4 regions of the Microbulbifer zhoushanensis genome follow, and region 2 is predicted to be linked to each of the others. Evidence: predicted binding sites of a transcription regulator. Region 2 holds the regulator's gene; each other region holds the start of a gene.
What was found. Region 2 encodes LexA, which represses DNA repair genes until DNA is damaged. Its sites were predicted from a motif close to ACTGTNTNTANANACAGT; they were not measured.
Positions count from the first base shown of each region.

Region 1: the regulator LexA is predicted to act here: its motif matches at 2,636-2,653, upstream of uvrD (DNA helicase II).
Region 3: the regulator LexA is predicted to act here: its motif matches at 1,687-1,704, upstream of LVD10_RS12690 (PA0069 family radical SAM protein).
Region 4: the regulator LexA is predicted to act here: its motif matches at 2,678-2,695, upstream of LVD10_RS00145 (YebG family protein).

Region 1 is NZ_JAJSAO010000002.1:389,035-393,244, forward strand. It holds gene LVD10_RS05340 (TRAP transporter substrate-binding protein) at 1-266, opposite strand, end outside; gene uvrD (DNA helicase II) at 389-2,602, opposite strand; gene hexR (transcriptional regulator HexR) at 2,780-3,634, shown strand; gene LVD10_RS05355 (multidrug effflux MFS transporter) at 3,773-4,210, shown strand, end outside.
Region 2 is NZ_JAJSAO010000001.1:482,358-486,567, reverse strand. It holds gene topA (type I DNA topoisomerase) at 1-130, shown strand, start outside; gene LVD10_RS02115 (DUF6586 family protein) at 136-633, shown strand; gene LVD10_RS02110 (hypothetical protein) at 796-1,050, shown strand; gene lexA (transcriptional repressor LexA) at 1,392-1,997, opposite strand; gene LVD10_RS02100 (LOG family protein) at 2,173-2,814, shown strand; gene LVD10_RS02095 (DUF6763 family protein) at 2,824-3,144, opposite strand; gene LVD10_RS02090 (TetR/AcrR family transcriptional regulator) at 3,279-3,917, shown strand; gene nagZ (beta-N-acetylhexosaminidase) at 3,980-4,210, shown strand, end outside.
Region 3 is NZ_JAJSAO010000005.1:421,010-425,219, forward strand. It holds gene LVD10_RS12680 (cation:proton antiporter) at 1-59, opposite strand, end outside; gene LVD10_RS12685 (FMN-binding glutamate synthase family protein) at 59-1,603, opposite strand; gene LVD10_RS12690 (PA0069 family radical SAM protein) at 1,726-2,820, shown strand; gene LVD10_RS12695 (nitric-oxide reductase large subunit) at 2,973-4,210, opposite strand, start outside.
Region 4 is NZ_JAJSAO010000001.1:24,395-28,604, forward strand. It holds gene LVD10_RS00130 (amidohydrolase) at 1-228, shown strand, start outside; gene LVD10_RS00135 (amidohydrolase family protein) at 228-1,526, shown strand; gene LVD10_RS00140 (MAPEG family protein) at 1,617-2,006, shown strand; gene LVD10_RS00145 (YebG family protein) at 2,317-2,646, opposite strand; gene LVD10_RS00150 (LysE family translocator) at 3,047-3,664, opposite strand; gene LVD10_RS00155 (DUF924 family protein) at 3,664-4,210, opposite strand, start outside.

The sequences.
Region 1 (4,210 bases), on a different contig from region 2:
CCGGCACCGTATACCTTGATCTTCAGACGCCCGTCGGACATCGCCTCCACCGTGCGGGCAAAGCGCTCCGGCGCACTGCCGAGGCCGGGAAAGTTCTTCGGCCAGGTGGTGACAAGCTTCCACTCGAAAGTCTCGCGACTGCCGTCCTCGGTGAACTGCCGGGCCGGGCCCTGTTCCGAGCGGGAGACCACCAGCGCGCCGAAGGTAATGACCAGCAGGGCCAACAGGCCGAGGATGACGGGGGGATACCAGTTAATTTTTTTCATGTTTTTTATTGTCGGGTTTTCGATCTTCGCCAGTGGGGATACTGGCAAAGTTACGTGCAAGAGTCACCCGGTGCTGCTGTCAAATCCCGGCCCGCGCCGGGATGGCGGGCCGGCTCCCGAAACTACAACGGCTGCAGCTTGGCCATCGCTACCACCAGCCACTTGCTGCCGGCATCGTCAAAATTGACCTGCACCCGGGCCCGCGGACCGCTGCCCTCGAACTGCACCACGGTGCCCTCACCGAACTTGGGATGCTCCACCCGGCCACCCAGGGCCAGCGGCGGCAGGTCGTCGTCGAAATCCGGCGCCGGGTCGGAGAAGCGTCCCACCTTGCCATAATCCGGGTTGAACAGGGGGCGCGAGATCTCGGTCTTGAGGCGCACCTCGTGCACCAGTTCCGGCGGTATCTCGCCGATAAAGCGCGACGGGCTGTTGAAGGTCTCGCTGCCGAACAGGCGCCGGTTCTCGGCGTAGGTGATATAGAGCTTCTGCATCGCACGGGTAATGCCCACGTAACAGAGCCGCCGCTCCTCCTCCATGCGCCCCGGCTCCTGCGCCGACATCTTGTGCGGGAACAGGTTTTCCTCCACCCCGGCCATGAACACCAGCGGGAACTCCAGCCCCTTGGCCGAGTGCAGGGTCATCAGCTGCACCGCTTCCTCGAACTCGTCCGCCTGGCCCTCGCCGGCATCCAGCGCGGCGCTGTCGAGGAACTGGTCGAGCAGGGAGGGCTCCTCCACCTCGACCCCGGACTCGTCCGGCGGCACCTCGATGCCGTCGAAGCTCCGGCAGGCGCTGACCAGCTCCTTGAGGTTTTCCACCCGGGTCTGGCCCTTCTCACCCTTTTCCTTGCCATGGAATTCCAGCAGGCCACTGGTCTCGATCACGTCCTCGGCGATGGCATCCAGCTCCCGGTCCACCGCATCGCCTGCCAGCCGGTTGACCAGCTCCAGGAAGCCCTGCAGGGCATTGGACGCGCGCGCCGCCAGCACCCGCTGGGCCACCATCTGCTGCGCCGCCGCCCACAGGGAGCAACCGTGCTCGCGGGCGAAACCGCGCACGGCGTCGACACTGCGCGCGCCGATGCCGCGGGTGGGGGTATTCACCACACGCTCGAAGGCGGTGTCATCGTGGGGGTTGCTGATCATGCGCATGTAAGACAGCGCGTTCTTGATCTCCAGGCGCTCGTAGAAGCGCTGGCCGCCGTAAATGCGGTAGGGCACCCCTTCCCGCAACAGGGCCTCTTCCAGTACCCGCGACTGGGCATTGGAACGGTACAGGATGGCGACGGAGTCGCGCGGGTTGCCATCGCGCACCCACTGCTCGATGCGCTCGACAATAAAGCGCGCCTCGTCCTGCTCGTTGTAGGCAGAGTAGAGGGAGATGGGCTCGCCTTCCTCGCCCCGGGTCCACAGCTCCTTGCCCAGGCGGCCGGCGTTGTGCTCGATCACCGCGTTGGCGGCCTTGAGGATGGTGCTGGTGGAGCGGTAGTTCTGCTCCAGGCGTACGGTCTGCACATCGCGCATGTCACTGGCGAAATGCTGGATATTCTCGATCTTGGCGCCGCGCCAGCCGTAGATCGACTGGTCGTCATCCCCCACCGCGGTAATGTGGCACTGGTCGCCGGCCAGCAGGCGCAGCCAGGCGTACTGGATGGTGTTGGTGTCCTGGAATTCGTCCACCAGGATATGGGGAAAGCGCTGGCGGTAATGGGCCAGTACGCCGTCGTTGTTCAGCCACAGTTCGTGGGCCCGCAACAGCAGTTCACCGAAATCCACCAGGCCGCCGCGCTGGCAGGCTTCCTCGTAGGCGAAGTAGATGCGCACCATGGTCTGCAGCCAGGGGTCGCCGCCGGCCTGGATGTACTGCGGGCGCAATCCCTCGTCCTTCTGGCCGCCTATCCACCACTGGGTCTCCCGCGGCGGCCACTTGGCCTCGTCCAGCCCCAGGTCGTTCTGCACCCGCTTGATCAGGCGCAGCTGGTCATCGGAATCCAGGATCTGGAAGTTCTGCGGCAGGTTGGCCTCTTTGTAGTGGGCCTTGAGCAGCCGGTGGGCCAGGCCGTGGAAGGTGCCCACCCACATGCCGAAGGTGTTGACCCCCAGCAGTTCCTCGATGCGCGCGCGCATTTCGCGGGCCGCCTTGTTGGTGAAGGTCACGGCGAGGATGGAGTAGGGCGAGGCCCCCTCCACCTGCATCAGCCAGGCGATGCGGTGCACCAGCACGCGGGTTTTGCCGGAGCCAGCGCCGGCCAGTACCAGCTGGTTGCAGGGCGGTGCCGCCACCGCCTCGCGCTGGGCGTCGTTCAGGGGGTCTAGAATCTGGGATACGTCCATGGAGCGGGATTGTACCAGAGCTGGCGCCGGAACCCTGTGTAAATAAACAGGTTTTTGGTCAGTCCCGAAGCCGGGACAGGGTGCCGGCGCTGAACGAAACAGCCCGGGCCCTGCAATCGCTCGCCACAGCCGTGGGCAACCGCTAAACTGCGCGTCTGTAATAAGGAAGGAAGTCCCGTGAAGCCGGCGGAAGTCACGCAGAAAATCAGCGAACAGCTGTCCTCCATGCGCAAGTCCGAGCGCAAGGTGGCGGAGTATATCCTCGCCAACCCGGATGAGATCATCCATATGCGCATCGTGGACCTGGCTACCGAGGCCCAGGTGAGCGAGCCTACCGTGGTGCGCTTCTGCCGCGCCGTGGGTTGCTCAGGTTTCCAGGAGTTCAAGCTCAACCTGGCGCAGCAACTGGCCTCCAGCCCCAGTTTCGGCCAGATCGCGGTCACCGAGACCGACACCATCGCCGAGTACAAGCGCAAGGTGTTCGACTCCACCGTGGACACCCTGCTCAACGTGCGCGACAAGATCGACGCACGGGCGCTGGAGGCGGCCGTCTCCGCCATCGCCGCCGCCAAGCGTGTGGAGTTCTTCGGTTTCGGCGCCTCGGGCGCCGTGGCCAGTGACGCCCAGCACAAGTTCTTCCGCCTGCAGCTGGCCACCGCAGCCCACTCCGACCACCACATGCAGAACATGTCGGCCATGTCGATGGAGCCCGGTGACGTGGTGGTGGCCATCTCCCAGAGCGGCCGTACCAAGGCGCTGCTGCACTCCATGGAAATGGTGAAAGAGCAGGGCGGCACCGTCATCGGCCTGGCGCCCAGTGGCTCGCCGGTAGCCCAGCGCTCCACCATCCCGCTGGAAGTGGACGTGGAGGAGGATATCGAGATCTATACCCCGCTGTCCTCGCGCATCGCCCACCTGGTGGTGATCGATGTGCTCGCCATCGGCGTGGCCCAGCGCAAGGGACCCCAGCTGCAGGAGCACCTGCTGAAGCTGAAAAAGGGGCTGTACACCCTGCGCGAGGACCAGCGCTGAGCCGCTGGCGACCACTGCGCTGGCCGTGACGCCCCCGCGCCGCTAACATGCGCCCGGCCCTGACGGCCCGGGGCGCCGCAAACCGCGACTGCCCTTCACCTGAACCGACTTCGACGCCACCGGCGTGCCGAGAACCTTATGCATCCAACTCCCGCCGGGGAGGAGTCCGCGCCGTCCCGTTCGCTCGCCCTGTGGCTGGCGGCGCTGGTGGCGCTGACACCATTTTCCCTGGACACCTACCTGCCGGCAATCCCGGCCATGGCCGACTCCCTGGGCAGCGGGGTGGCACAGGTGCAACACTCCGTCTCCAGCTTCCTGCTGGGGTTCGCGCTGGGGCAGCTGACCGGCGGGCCCCTTTCCGACCGCTGGGGGCGGCGCACGGTCGGCACCATCGGCCTCACCATCTACCTCGGCTGCACCCTGCTGATCCTGTTCGTCACCAACGTACAGCAGCTGATCGGCCTGCGGTTGCTGCAGGCCTTTGGCGGCGGCTTTGCCACGGTGATCTGTGCCGCAATCGTGCGCGACCTGTACAGCGGCCGGGCGGCAGCCAGGGTGATCTCGATGATCAGCACC
Region 2 (4,210 bases):
GGCCACCGGCTGGCGCGCGTTCTATCGCGATGGCAAGTGGCAGGTGGAAGCGACCAAGAAGGCGGCGACCAAGAAAGCGGCGACCAAACGCAAGCCGGCACGCAAGAAAGCCGCCGCCAAGGACAAGTAGGGTCTATGGCCAACCCCTACACCGGCAGCGTGGCCGCGGCATTGCGCAAAAGCCAGCTACTGCTTGAGTCCGCTCCCGCAGGGGGGCTGCACCAGGCTGCCGTGCAGGATGCCGTGGTGTTGCAACTGTGGCTGGCATACCGGGCGTTCCTGTGTGAGCTGGCGCACCAGCTGCAACTGGGCAGCCAGCCGGAGTCGCCGGGGCAGCTCGCCCGTGATGCTGCCTCCCGCGGTATGTCGTCTTCCGAGGCGGCCGAACTGGAGGCCCTGGCAGGGGACCCGGAGAGCTGGCTGGCGGGTATAGAAGCGGCCTGGCTGGGGTTATGGCAATTCTCCGGTAGCCGCGCCTCGCAAGGCAATGGAGCGGGCTCCCCGGCACAGGTAATTCCCCTTCGCGACCTTTCACGGCAATCTGCCGCCCCTGACCTGGATGCCCTGCGGAACTGGCGGGAGTCGATGGTGGAGCTAATCCGGCGCCAGCGAGCGCATATGGAAGAGTATTAGCGGCCAACCCGGGGGCCGCGATCCAGCAACTGCCTGCTGCGCTCCGGCTGCAGCAGCCCTGGCCGCCCCAGGCCCGCGGGCCAGTCCGGAGCCTCCCGTACACTGATTCTACCTCCTTCCCTGTGTTACACTGCGCAAAACTTGATGTTGCAGGAGAAGCGAATGTCCTCCGAAACTTTTGAAATTATCGAACTCGCCAACGGCGATGTCGCCCTGCGCCGTGCCGGGGAGAAGGAGGATCCGCTGGTGCGTATTCATTTTTCGGACGCCAGCTCTGAATTCTTGCGCGAGCACAAGATTGCAGTGGCCCGTGCCATGTTGGAAGCCGGCATCGACGCCGTGCAGAATATTGATGAGATTGCGGCCGAATACCTCGAGGAAGAGGAATTGGAGCCTGTTAACCACACAATCCACTGATCCCCTCGCCGGGGCCGGCCAGCGGTGCGGCAACACAGCCGATGCTGCTGCTGGTCGCCCATCCAATACCCTCCAGCCCCTCACTGGGCCCACCTGATACCCATCCCGAACCGGCTGTTGAACTGTGCCAGGCCGCCGCGCCGTCCTGCCCGGGCGCACGCCAGGGGCGCAGACGCGTGTGCGTGGCTGATGCTGGTGACAGTTACGGACGGCGGCAGGTACCCGCGGGACTATACGAAACCCGCGGAATAGTGCGAAGGCGTGGGTTGCTGAGAAGATAGGGGGTTACGCCCTGCCCAACTGGGAGGGCAGGGGTTTCGTCGTTACAGAGTGTGCCCGGGTCAGGGACTCTGCCGGATCACGCCCACGGCCAGGCCCTCAATGACAAAGTGCTTGTCGCGCATATCTACCTGAATTACATCGAATTCCTCGTTCTCCGGCAGCAGTTGCACGGTTGCCTGGTTGCCCTTGCGGCGGAAGCGCTTGACGGTTACCTCGTCCTCAATCCGGGCGACAACGATCTGCCCATTGCGTACCTGGTCAGTGCGCTGCACGGCCAGCAGGTCGCCGTCGAGAATTCCCGCATCCCGCATACTCATTCCGTGGACGCGCAGCAGGTAATCTGCCGGCGGGTGGAAGAAGTCTGTGGGCAGGTCACAGTAATCCTCGATATTTTCCTCGGCGAGTATCGGGTTACCCGCTGCTACACGACCGACGATCGGCAACCCCGGGTGATAATCGGGTATACGGATTCCGCGGGAGGCTCCCGCCACCATTTCGATGGCACCCTTGCGGGCCAGCGCCTTGAGGTGTTCTTCGGCGGCATTGGGGGATCGGAACCCCAGCTGCCGGGCAATTTCCGCGCGGGTAGGGGGATAGCCGGTTTCATCGAGGTAGGTCTTGATCAGCTCGAGTACCTGGGATTGGCGGGCCGTGAGATTGGTCATAGATTCACCTGGTCGTGTGTCTGTATTTTTATACAGTTGCTGTGATTATATACAGATTTACCCCCGGCGCAAATTCACAGCGCTGTCGTCACATACTGCTACATTGGAAGGAGAGACAGGGAAGAACCGACAAAATAACAAGCGTTGAGAAACGCGACAGAACAGGGAAAGTGGAATGTTAGATGCCAAGATGCCCGAGGCCTGGCGCGTCCTGCGTATCCAGTCCGAGCTGGTGGATGGAATAGAGCGCCTGATTGCGCTGACCGGTGCGGTGACCGTATTTGGCAGCGCGCGGTTTACCGAAGAAAGCCCGGAATATAAACAGGGAGTACGGCTCGGGGAGCTGTTGGCTGCGGAGGGAATCTCGGTAATCACCGGCGGCGGGCCGGGATTGATGGAAGCCTGCAACCGCGGGGCACACCCGCAGCCGGGGGCATCCATCGGCCTCAATATTGAATTGCCGTTCGAGCAGACGGCCAACCCATACCAGGATATCAGCCTCCACTTTCGCTACTTTTTTGTGCGCAAGTTCATGTTCGTAAAGCACGCCGTGGGGTTTGTCGGCTTGCCAGGCGGATACGGCACGCTGGACGAGCTCTTCGAGGCCCTGACCCTGGTGCAGACGCAGAAAGTCCTTCATTTCCCGATTGTTCTGGTAGGGCGCCGCTACTGGGCGGGCCTGCGCGACTGGCTGGTGGATACGGTACTGCAGAGCAAATGTATCGACGCATCCGACCTGGACCTCTTCCATGTTGTCGATACCGTCGATGAGGCGGCAGAAATAATTATCGACTACATCCGCGAGCGCGAGCAGTAGTCATTCGCTTCAGAGGGATTCATCGGTACCGCTGAAGCTCTCTCCCTCCAGGTAATCCAGCGGGTTTTGCTCTTCGGGTATGCCGGGATCGCTGGAGCTGGCGCTGTGCTCCCGTGCGGTCATGCCATAGGCGATATTGGCGTCTTCGGGTGGAGGAGCCGGAGCCAGCGGCAATACCTGCCATTGCTCCATGTCCAGCTCATCGAGGGTGCCGTCGAGGTACTGGATTTCGATTGTCCTGTGCAGGTCGTCGAGGGCGACCACCTCGAACAGTTGTCCGCTCTCCAGCATCTCGAACCAGTTGCCTATGTCAGGGTGGCTATGTGCCATGATCCTTGTCCCCTTGCGTTTGACTTCCAATCTAATGTCTGCCTGCCGCCTTCAGTACCCGCGATTTTTCGGATACAAGTGTGCTAATCTCAGCCAGATCAAAACAAGTGTTTAAATTGTTGGTTTGAATTTGTATGACCCAGACAGATACGGTCAGTCGGATTCTGGATGCCGCAGAGGTACTGTTTGCCGAACGTGGCTTCACGGAGACCTCACTGCGCACCATTACCAGTACCGCCGGGGTCAATCTCGCAGCGGTAAATTATCATTTCGGGTCAAAAAAAGAACTGATCCAGGCGGTGTTTGAGCGTTTTTTGACGCCCTTTACAGAGACCCTGGCCGCAGACCTGGACCGGCGGGTGGCTGCAGGCGAAAAGCTGGAAGTGGAGGAGCTGTTGGGTAGCCTCTTCCGCGGCGGTGTGGCGAGCCTGGCGGCGGAGGGGCGTGATCCCCAGCGGTTCATGCGCCTGCTGGGCATGGCCTATACCCAACACCAGGGCCACCTGCGTCGCTATATCGTGTCCCGCTATGGCGAGAGCTATCGTCGTTTCGCCGGCCTGCTGAGCCAGGCATTGCCGGGAATCGACCCGGTCACTTTCTACTGGCGGCTCTATTTTATGCTGGGGGCGACGATCTTTACCCTTTCGAGCTTTGATGCCATCGACGCTATCCTCAGGGAGGATTTCGACGCGCAAAGCAGCCTGCCGGAAACGCTCGACCGCCTCGTGCCCGCAGCTGCGGCCATGTTGCGGGCGGATACGGAGAAGTCATAAGCGAGACTTTAGCGCCGGCGGATGCAGGCTGTACCGCCAGTGTTAAGCAATGAGGGAATAAGATGGGTGAATTGATTGGTCCGGTAATGGTTGATGTCGAGGGCACCGAGCTCACGGCAGAGGACCGGGAAGTGCTTCGCCATCCGCTGGTGGGTGGGCTGATTTTCTTTGCCCGCAACTACAGCAGCCGCGCACAGTTGCGGGCGCTTGTCACCGAGATCCGTGACCTGCGCCCGGAGATCCTGCTGGCAGTTGACCAGGAGGGCGGGCGCGTGCAGCGTTTCCGTGACGAC
Region 3 (4,210 bases), on a different contig from region 2:
ACCACCGCGGCCACCGCCATATACAGTCCCTGCCCCACCAGGGTGGTTACGCCGTCCACTATTCCACCCCCCGGTCGCTGGCAATTACCGACTTGGGCTTGACCGCCGGCACCAGCTCGCTGAGGGGTACCGCCACGCCACGTTCGTTGATCACCTCCACATGGTGGCGGCGCAACTGGCGCGGCTCCGCCACACCGCAGGAGTGGGCGATATAGCCCACTTCATAGGCCATATTGCGCGCGTAGTTATAGACCCGCTCCGCCTTGTCCACCGGATCCAGTCCCTGCTGCAGGTCCGGGTTGTGGGTGGTTACCCCTGTCGGGCAGGTGTTCTTGTTGCACTGCATCGCCTGGATACAGCCCAGTGAGAACATAAAGCCGCGCCCGCAGTTGACGAAATCCGCCCCCATCGCCAGGGCCCAGGCCACCATGGACGGAGTCAGTAACTTGCCGGCACAGATCACCTTGATGCGATCGCGCAACCCGTACTGGTCCAGCAGGTCCACCACCAGTGGCAGGCTGCGGTTCAGCGGCAGCCCCATGTAATCCATCAGGCTCTGCGGCGCCGCGCCGCTGCCGCCATCGGCGCTGTCGACGGTAATAAAATCCGGCGCGCTTTCCGGGCCGCGCCGCTGGATCGCCTCGCACATCTGGTGCAGCCAGTCACTGGTACCGATCACGCACTTGAACCCGGTGGGCTTGCCGCTCACCTCGCGAATATGCACCAGCATATCCAGCAGGCCGTCCACGTCCCCGAACTCCGGGTGCGCATTGGGACTGATGGAGTCCTGTCCCTCGGGAATACCACGGATGTGCGCGATCTCCGCGGTGACCTTGATCCCCGGGAGGATACCGCCCTTGCCAGGCTTGGCACCCTGGGACAGCTTCAGCTCGAACATGCGCACCTGCTCGTGGGCAGCCACAGCTGCCAGTTTCTCGTCTGACAGGCAGCCCTCCGCATCGCGCACGCCGTATTTTGCCGTGCCGATCTGGAAGACCACGTCACAACCGCCTTCCAGGTGTTCCGGCGCCAGGCCACCCTCGCCGGTGTTGAGCCAGATTCCCGCCCTGGCCGCACCGTGGGACAGCGCCCTCACCGCAGGTACCGACAGGGCACCAAAGCTCATGCCGGAGATATTGAAGAAGGAACTGGTGGTGTAAGGCTGGGCGGCGTAGCCCTCCCCCACTGTCACCGGCGTCGGGGGCACGGCGTCTTTTTCCAGAGTGGGAAAGGGATGGTTCAGGAACAGGACATCACCGGGCTGGTTCAGCGGCCGGGTCGAACCAAACGCCAGGGTGGAGTCCACGTTCTTGGCCGCGCGGTAGACCCAGCTGCGCTGGGCGCGATTGAAGGGCAGCTCCTCCCGGTCCAGGGCAAAGAAATACTGGCGAAAGAATTCGCCCAGGTGCTCAAACTTGTACCGCAGGTGCCCGATTACCGGGTAATTGCGCCGGATGGCATGCTTGGTCTGGCTGACATCGGACAGGTAGACGTAGATGACATAGAGCAGCAGAACCACCAGTGCGAACGCGAACAACAGCGCAAAAACCTGTAAAACCTGCACCACAAAGGCGCGGATAGCATCGACTACGTCTAGATCCATGGCCCACTTCCGGTTGTGACTGTCTTGCGCTTCATTGTATGCCTTGCGGGTCACACTTGCATGTAACTGCCCGCCCGCCATAAACTGTACATTTATACAGCAAACAAAACCCTGAATCCCAGATGGCAAACGAAGATCCTTCCAACCCCTTGCAGGTCCGCACCGGCCGCGGTGTAGCCAGCAACCTGGCTAGCCGCTTTGTGCCGCAGGCCAGCACCCGCGAGAGCGACGGCTGGGAGATAGAACCGGAACCGCTGGAGCGACTGCTGACAGAGGCCATCGAGGAAAAGGCCAGGTCGATCATTGCCACCAATAACTCACCGGACCTGCCCTTCAGCCAGTCGATCAACCCCTACCGGGGCTGTGAGCATGGCTGTGTCTACTGCTATGCGCGTCCGGCCCATGCCTACGTGGACCTGTCACCAGGGCTGGATTTCGAGAGCCGGCTGTTCTTCAAGGCCAATGCTGCCGGGTTACTGGAACAGGCCCTGCGCAAACCCAGTTACCGGTGCTCACCCATCGCGCTGGGCTCCAACACCGATCCCTACCAGCCGCTGGAAAAACAGAAGCGCATCACCCGGCAGCTGCTTGAAGTGATGCAGCGCTTCCAGCAGCCGGTCACCATCGTCACCAAGGGCCAGCTGGTCCTGCGCGACCTGCCGCTGCTGGCGGAAATGGCGCAGGACAACCTGTGCCATGTGGCCATCAGCGTAACTACCCTGGACAGGGAACTGAAGCGAAAGCTGGAGCCGCGCACCGCCGGCCCGACAGCACGCCTGCGCACACTGGAGGCACTGTCGGCCGCCGGGATCCCCACCGCGGTCATGGCCGCGCCGATGATTCCGGCACTGAACGACAGCGAACTGGAGGCAATCCTGCAGGCAGCGGTCGATGCGGGAGCCTCACAGGCTGCTTATATCCTGCTGCGGCTGCCCCACGAAGTGGCGCCACTGTTTCGCCAGTGGCTGCAGGTACATTACCCGCAGCGTGCTGCACACGTGATGAGCATCGTGCAGCAGAGCCGCGGCGGCCGGGATTACCAGAGTGACTTTTCCCAGCGCCAGACCGGTACCGGAGTCTTCGCACAGCTGTTGCAACAGCGCTTTCGCGTGGCAATCAAGAGGCTGGGGCTAAACCGGCGCAGACTGAAACTGGACTGCAACCGCTTTCAGCCGCCGGCCGCACCCGGGGACCAGGGGGACCTGTTCAGTCTCTAGGCGGGCAGAGGATCTCAGAGAATGGGTACAGGGGGGAGGCAACCCGACGGGCACCGCGACCGCCATGAATGAAAAAGGCGATGCAATGCATCGCCTTTTTCCTATCGGGCCGGGGAGTCAAACTCCCCCGTTAAGGTTAAAGGGGGACCGCGCTAGCGCGTCTCGCCGCTGTCAGCCAGTTGACCGGCTGTCATCTCGGCACCGGCACTGAATCCCGGTGAGGTCTCCCCCGCATATTCCGGAAATCCGGCGCGAGCGGAAACTACCTTCTCGCCGGGCACCGTGGTGTCAGTCACCAGCAGTCCCTTGACCACCTGCCAGGCCACCGCCAACGCGCCGACGATAAATACCACGTCGCCGATAGTGCGCACCCAGCGCAGCGTCTGCAGCAGGCCGCCCTGCATAAAGCCCTCGCTACGCGCATACCAGAGTCCCTCGGAGGCGCTGGCAACAAACTGGATGATGCCGACCGGCAGCAGGCTGGTGAACAGCATCAGCACCAGGCCCCCGTTCAGCCACCAGAAGGCGGTTTTCATCAGCTTCTCGTCAAATAGCAGGGATGGACGGATATAGCGCAGCACCAGCAGGGTGAAGCCGAGCGCGAGGAAACCATAGACCCCGAACAGTGCCGCGTGGGCATGGGTGGCGGTGGTATTCAGGCCCTGCACATAGTAGAGCGCGATCGGCGGGTTGATGGAGAAGCCCAGCACGCCGGCACCCAGCATGTTCCAGAAGGCCACGGCGACGAAGAACATCAGCGGCCACTTCAGCTGCTGCATCCAGGGCGCGCGGCTCTTGAGGCTGTAATGCTCCCAGGCTTCGTAACCCAGCACGATCAGCGGTACCACCTCGAGCGCACTGAAAGTCGCCCCTACCGCCATCACCGGGGTGGTGGTGCCGGAAAAGTACAGGTGGTGGAAGGTGCCCGGTATGCCACCCAGCATGAACAGCGAGGCGGAGCCCAATGCAGCAACAGTGGCCATGCGCTTGGACACCAGTCCCATGCTGCAGAAGATGAACGCCAGCGCCGCAGTGGCAAAGACCTCGAAGAAACCCTCTACCCACAGGTGCACGATCCACCAGCGCCAGTACTCCATGATGGAGATATGGGTCTTCTCGCCGTAGAAGAAGCCGGCACCGTAGAAGAGGCCGATGGCGATCACCGACGCCGTCAGCAGGGCAAGCAGGTGCTTGTCACCCGGCTGGCGCAGCGCCGGCACGATGGCGCGGAGCATCAGCACCAGCCAGAAGGCCACACCGGTGAACTTGCCGATCTGCCACAGGCGGCCAAGGTCCACGTACTCGTAGCCCTGGTGTCCCAGCCAGAAGCTCCACTCGGGCGGCATCACCTGGGCGATGGCCAGGTAGTTGCCGATAAACGAGCCCGCGA
Region 4 (4,210 bases), 460 kb from region 2:
ACCCTCAACCCGGCCAAAGCGCTGGGTATCGCCGGGCAAACCGGCAGCCTGGAGAAAGGCAAGATGGCGGACGTGGTGGTCTGGTCGGGCAACCCGTTCAGTGTCTATACGCAGGCAGAAAAAGTCTTTATCGATGGCGAGCTGATGTACGACCGTGACGATCCCGCGCGGCAGCCGCGCAGTGATTTCGAGCTGGGTATTATCGAGGCAGAGGGGGAGCGACTGTAATGACCAGATTCCTGATTCAACTGGCGCTTGCGGGCCTGTTCGCACTCCCGGTACATGCCGAGACCGTGCTGATCAAGGGGGGCAAGGTATACACCCTGTCCGGTATCGGTACCCTGGCCGAGGGTGATGTCCTGGTGCGGGATGGCAAGGTGCAGGCGGTGGCCCCCTCCATTAACGAGCGCGCCGACCGCGTGATCGATGCGCGCGGCAAGGTGGTGACCCCCGGTGTTATCGCACCCCAGTCGGAGCTGGGGCTGACCGAGATTAGTGCTGCCAGCGCCACCAATGATTACGCAGTCAGCGGTGAGAGTATTGGCAGCGGCTTTGACCCGCGCCCGGCGTACAACGCGAAGTCCACCCTGATCCCCTATAACCGTGCGCACGGCGTGACCCGCGCGGTGGTATTCCCGTCGATCAGCACCTGGGGTGAGGGTGCCGGCAAATTGCACCGGGTTTTTGCCGGTCAGGGCTTTGCCATTTCCCTGAACGGCGATTTCGACAGTGTGGTAGCGGAAGAGCTGGGCCAGAAGGCCTACCTGGGTGAGCTGGGCAGCCAGCTGGCCGGCGGCAGCCGGGCCAATGCCTATGCCCGCATCGAGACAGCCCTGTCCGAAGCCCGGGAATACCTGAACAACCGGGAGGCGATCCGCCGGGGCAACTGGCGTGAGCTCAATCATTCACTGGATGACCTGGAGGCGCTGCAGCCGGTCGTACAGGGCCAGCAGCCGCTGATTGTTACCGCCAATCGTGCCAGCGATATCCTCCAGGCCCTGGAGCTGGCCGAGGAGTACAAGCTGCGGTTAATCATCCAGGGTGCCGCCGAGGGCTGGATGGTAGCCGAGCAGCTGGCTGCCGCCCGGGTGCCGGTGATCATCGATGTGGTTAACAACCTGCCGATCAGCTTTGAGAGCCTGGGCGCCCGGTTTGACAACGCGGCGCGGATGCAGAAGGCCGGTGTCACTGTGGCCATTGGCGGCCCGGGTTATGGTTCCACCCACCTGGTGCACCTTGCGCGCCAGTCCGCCGGTAATGCGGTGGTCTACGGCTTGCCGTACGAAGAAGCCCTGAAGGCCATCAGTACCAATGTTGCGCGCATTTTTGGCCTCGAGGGCGGAGTGCTGCAGCCGGGTGGTGTGGCCGATATCGTCGTCTGGAGCGGGGACCCGCTGGAAGTCACCAGCTATCCCGAGCAGGTACTGATTGGTGGTGAGCCGCAGTCACTGGTGAACCGCTCGACGCGCCTGCGCGACCGCTACCTGAAGCCCGAGCAGGGCCATGAAATGGGCTACAAGTTCTGAGCCCGCAGATGGCCTGGACTTGTCCCGGATAAGATTGATAACAGAACAGGGCGGGACCGGGTCCCGCCCTTTTTACATGGGGAGTTTCCAATGATGGTTCCATTGACAGGCCTGTATGGCGGCCTCTGCGCGTTGCTGATCCTGGCGCTTGCCTTTCGCGTGGTGCGTTTTCGTCGCGGCGAGAAGGTGGGTGTGGGCAGTGGCGGTAAACACTATGCAGAGGTGTTGATCCGCACCCACGCCAATGCGGTCGAGTATGTTCCCATTGCGCTGCTGATGATGCTGGTGGCGGAGATCAATGGCCTGTCCGCTTTCTGGCTGAATATCCTCGGTGGTCTGCTGGTGCTGGGCCGTTTCCTGCACGCCTGGGGCCTGACGGCCGGCAGGGGTGGCTACCACTACGGTCGCTTCTGGGGCACGACATTGACCTGGATCGTGATCACTGCCTATGCATCGATCAATATCATCGGGGCATTCTAGGCGGGCAGCAACGGACCCCTGTTGTAGGAGCGGCCGCTGGCCGCGATCACAATAAATCCTGCTGTCAGTACTGTTATATGCCTTAGGGAATGGTCTGAAGCTCGCGGCCAGCGGCCGCTCCTACGGGGGTATGTCTACTGGCAGCGATCGGTGGCTCGGGGCATTGCAATCGCGGCCACGGGCCGTTCCTACAAAGAAGGGTAGGGTGTAAGGCGCAGGGCGCACGGGCAAAAAAAAAGCCCGGCAGATACCGGGCACAGTACAGGGATGGTTTGCGTGACATCCCCGGGTGGGGATTCATGCGGGAAAATTACTGATTCGCGGCCAGCGGGGTGACGCGGTCGTCGGCCTCGCCCTGTTCGTTGCCGGTTTCTTCGGCGCTCTCGCCTGCAGTCTCTTTTTCTGCTTCCAGCAGCATTTCAGGCTTGCCCTTGCAGGCCTTGGCCAGCACTTCGCGGCGCTTGGCCAGCAGCAGGCCAATTTCCTCGCCCGCGGCTTCGGAAATACCGTCAATATTTTTCTCGATCAGCGAGGTAATATTGGCGGCCAGCTCCAGCATCTTGTCGTGTTCTTCCGCATCTTTCTTGTTGTCGAACATAGCTCCGTCTCTATCGCATTTCCAAACAGCAACTACGGCCATGTGTGCCTCCGGTTATTGTTCAAGTAATCATACTGTGTGAACGTACAGTATCTGTATGGCTGTCCAGTGTCAACCGACGGTGACGACCTTGAAGAGATTCTGGCGTGAAATGCGGCAGGTGTGCGGGGCGGCAGGGGAGCGCAGTAGCCCCGGGTTGAACGCAACCCGGTGTTATCTGCGCCAGGCCTTGCCCGGGTGGAACCGCCGTGATGCGATAAAGCGATGGCCGGCTGCGTTTTGCGCCCCCCCGCGGCACCAGTGGGCTGCCATAATAGCCCTGCAGTCGGGCGCCTCCTCCCCCCAGTAGGCGCCCGCAATTGACCCCGCAGTGTGAGATTGAGGCCCGCCACCCGGCGGGCCTTTTTTATTGGCCCGGGATCCTGCGGGCCGGGGAGTGTACCTAGATGGTCAGTACCAGCCGCGCTGCCAGGGCCACCAGCAGGATGCCGAACAGCTGCTGCAGCCGGTGCATTACCGGACCGCCGGACCAGTTGCGGCGGCGGCCGGCCGAGACTGCCAGGGTCACCAGGCAGTACCAGACTGCATCGATCCCGGCCGCCAGGGCGGCCATGCCCAGCTTTATCCCCAGTGCCTGCTGTTCCCCCACAAACTGGCTGAACAACGCCGTGAAGAAGATTGCGATCTTGGGGTTGAAAAAGGCAATACCGAACCCCTGTGCCGCGGCGCGACGGGTGCTCAGGGGGGCGATCTCGGCCCGTTCGCCGTTGGGGTCCGGCGCCCTGGCCCGCAGTGCCTTCCAGCCCAGGTAGAGCAGCATGGCGGCGCCGCCCCACTGGAGGATGTTGAACAGGAGCGGCGACTTGGTGATCAGTACTGCCAGCCCCAGGGCGGTGAGGACCGCATAGATACCTACGCCGGCCCCGTGGGCCAGTGCAGCGGCGATGCCGGGGCGTACGCCGGCAGCGGCGCCCCGCAGGATAATCAGCAGGCTGGGACCGGGTGACATGGCCCCCAGGGCACAGATACCGGCCAGGGACAGCCAGGCGACAATATCCATCAGAAGCCACCCCCTTTTTCCAGCCAGGCCTGCTCGGCCGGTGTCGAGGCCCGGCCCAGGGCCTCATTGCGGTGTGGGTAGCGGCCGAATTCCTCGATCACCTCCCGGTGCGCCAGGGCGTACTGGTAGAAGTTCTCGGCCTGGGCCGCACCCTCGGCGCCATCGAGGTGGCTCTTGCGCAGGCGGTCGAAGAACTCGATCGAGCGCTGCTGCATCTCCAGGCTCTCGCCGTGCTCCAGGGGCATCCCCAGGAAAGCCCGCTGGTAGAGGCCCAGTAGGTTGTCGTCGCCGCGCCCTATCACCGCCATGGCCACCTCCCGCGCAAGGGGGTCCCCGGCGAAGGCCCGCGGGGTGCCGCGGTAGATATTGCGGGTGAACTGGTCACAGAGCAGCACCAGGGCCAGCTCCCCGGCCAGGCTGGTACGCCAGTCCCCCAGTTCCCCGGCCAGGGCCGCCTCGACGGCGGGGCCAAATTCTTCCTCGATCTTCTGGTCCAGTGTCTCGTCGCGGGTAAACCAGAGCTGCCGGTGGCTGTCCGCCACCGGC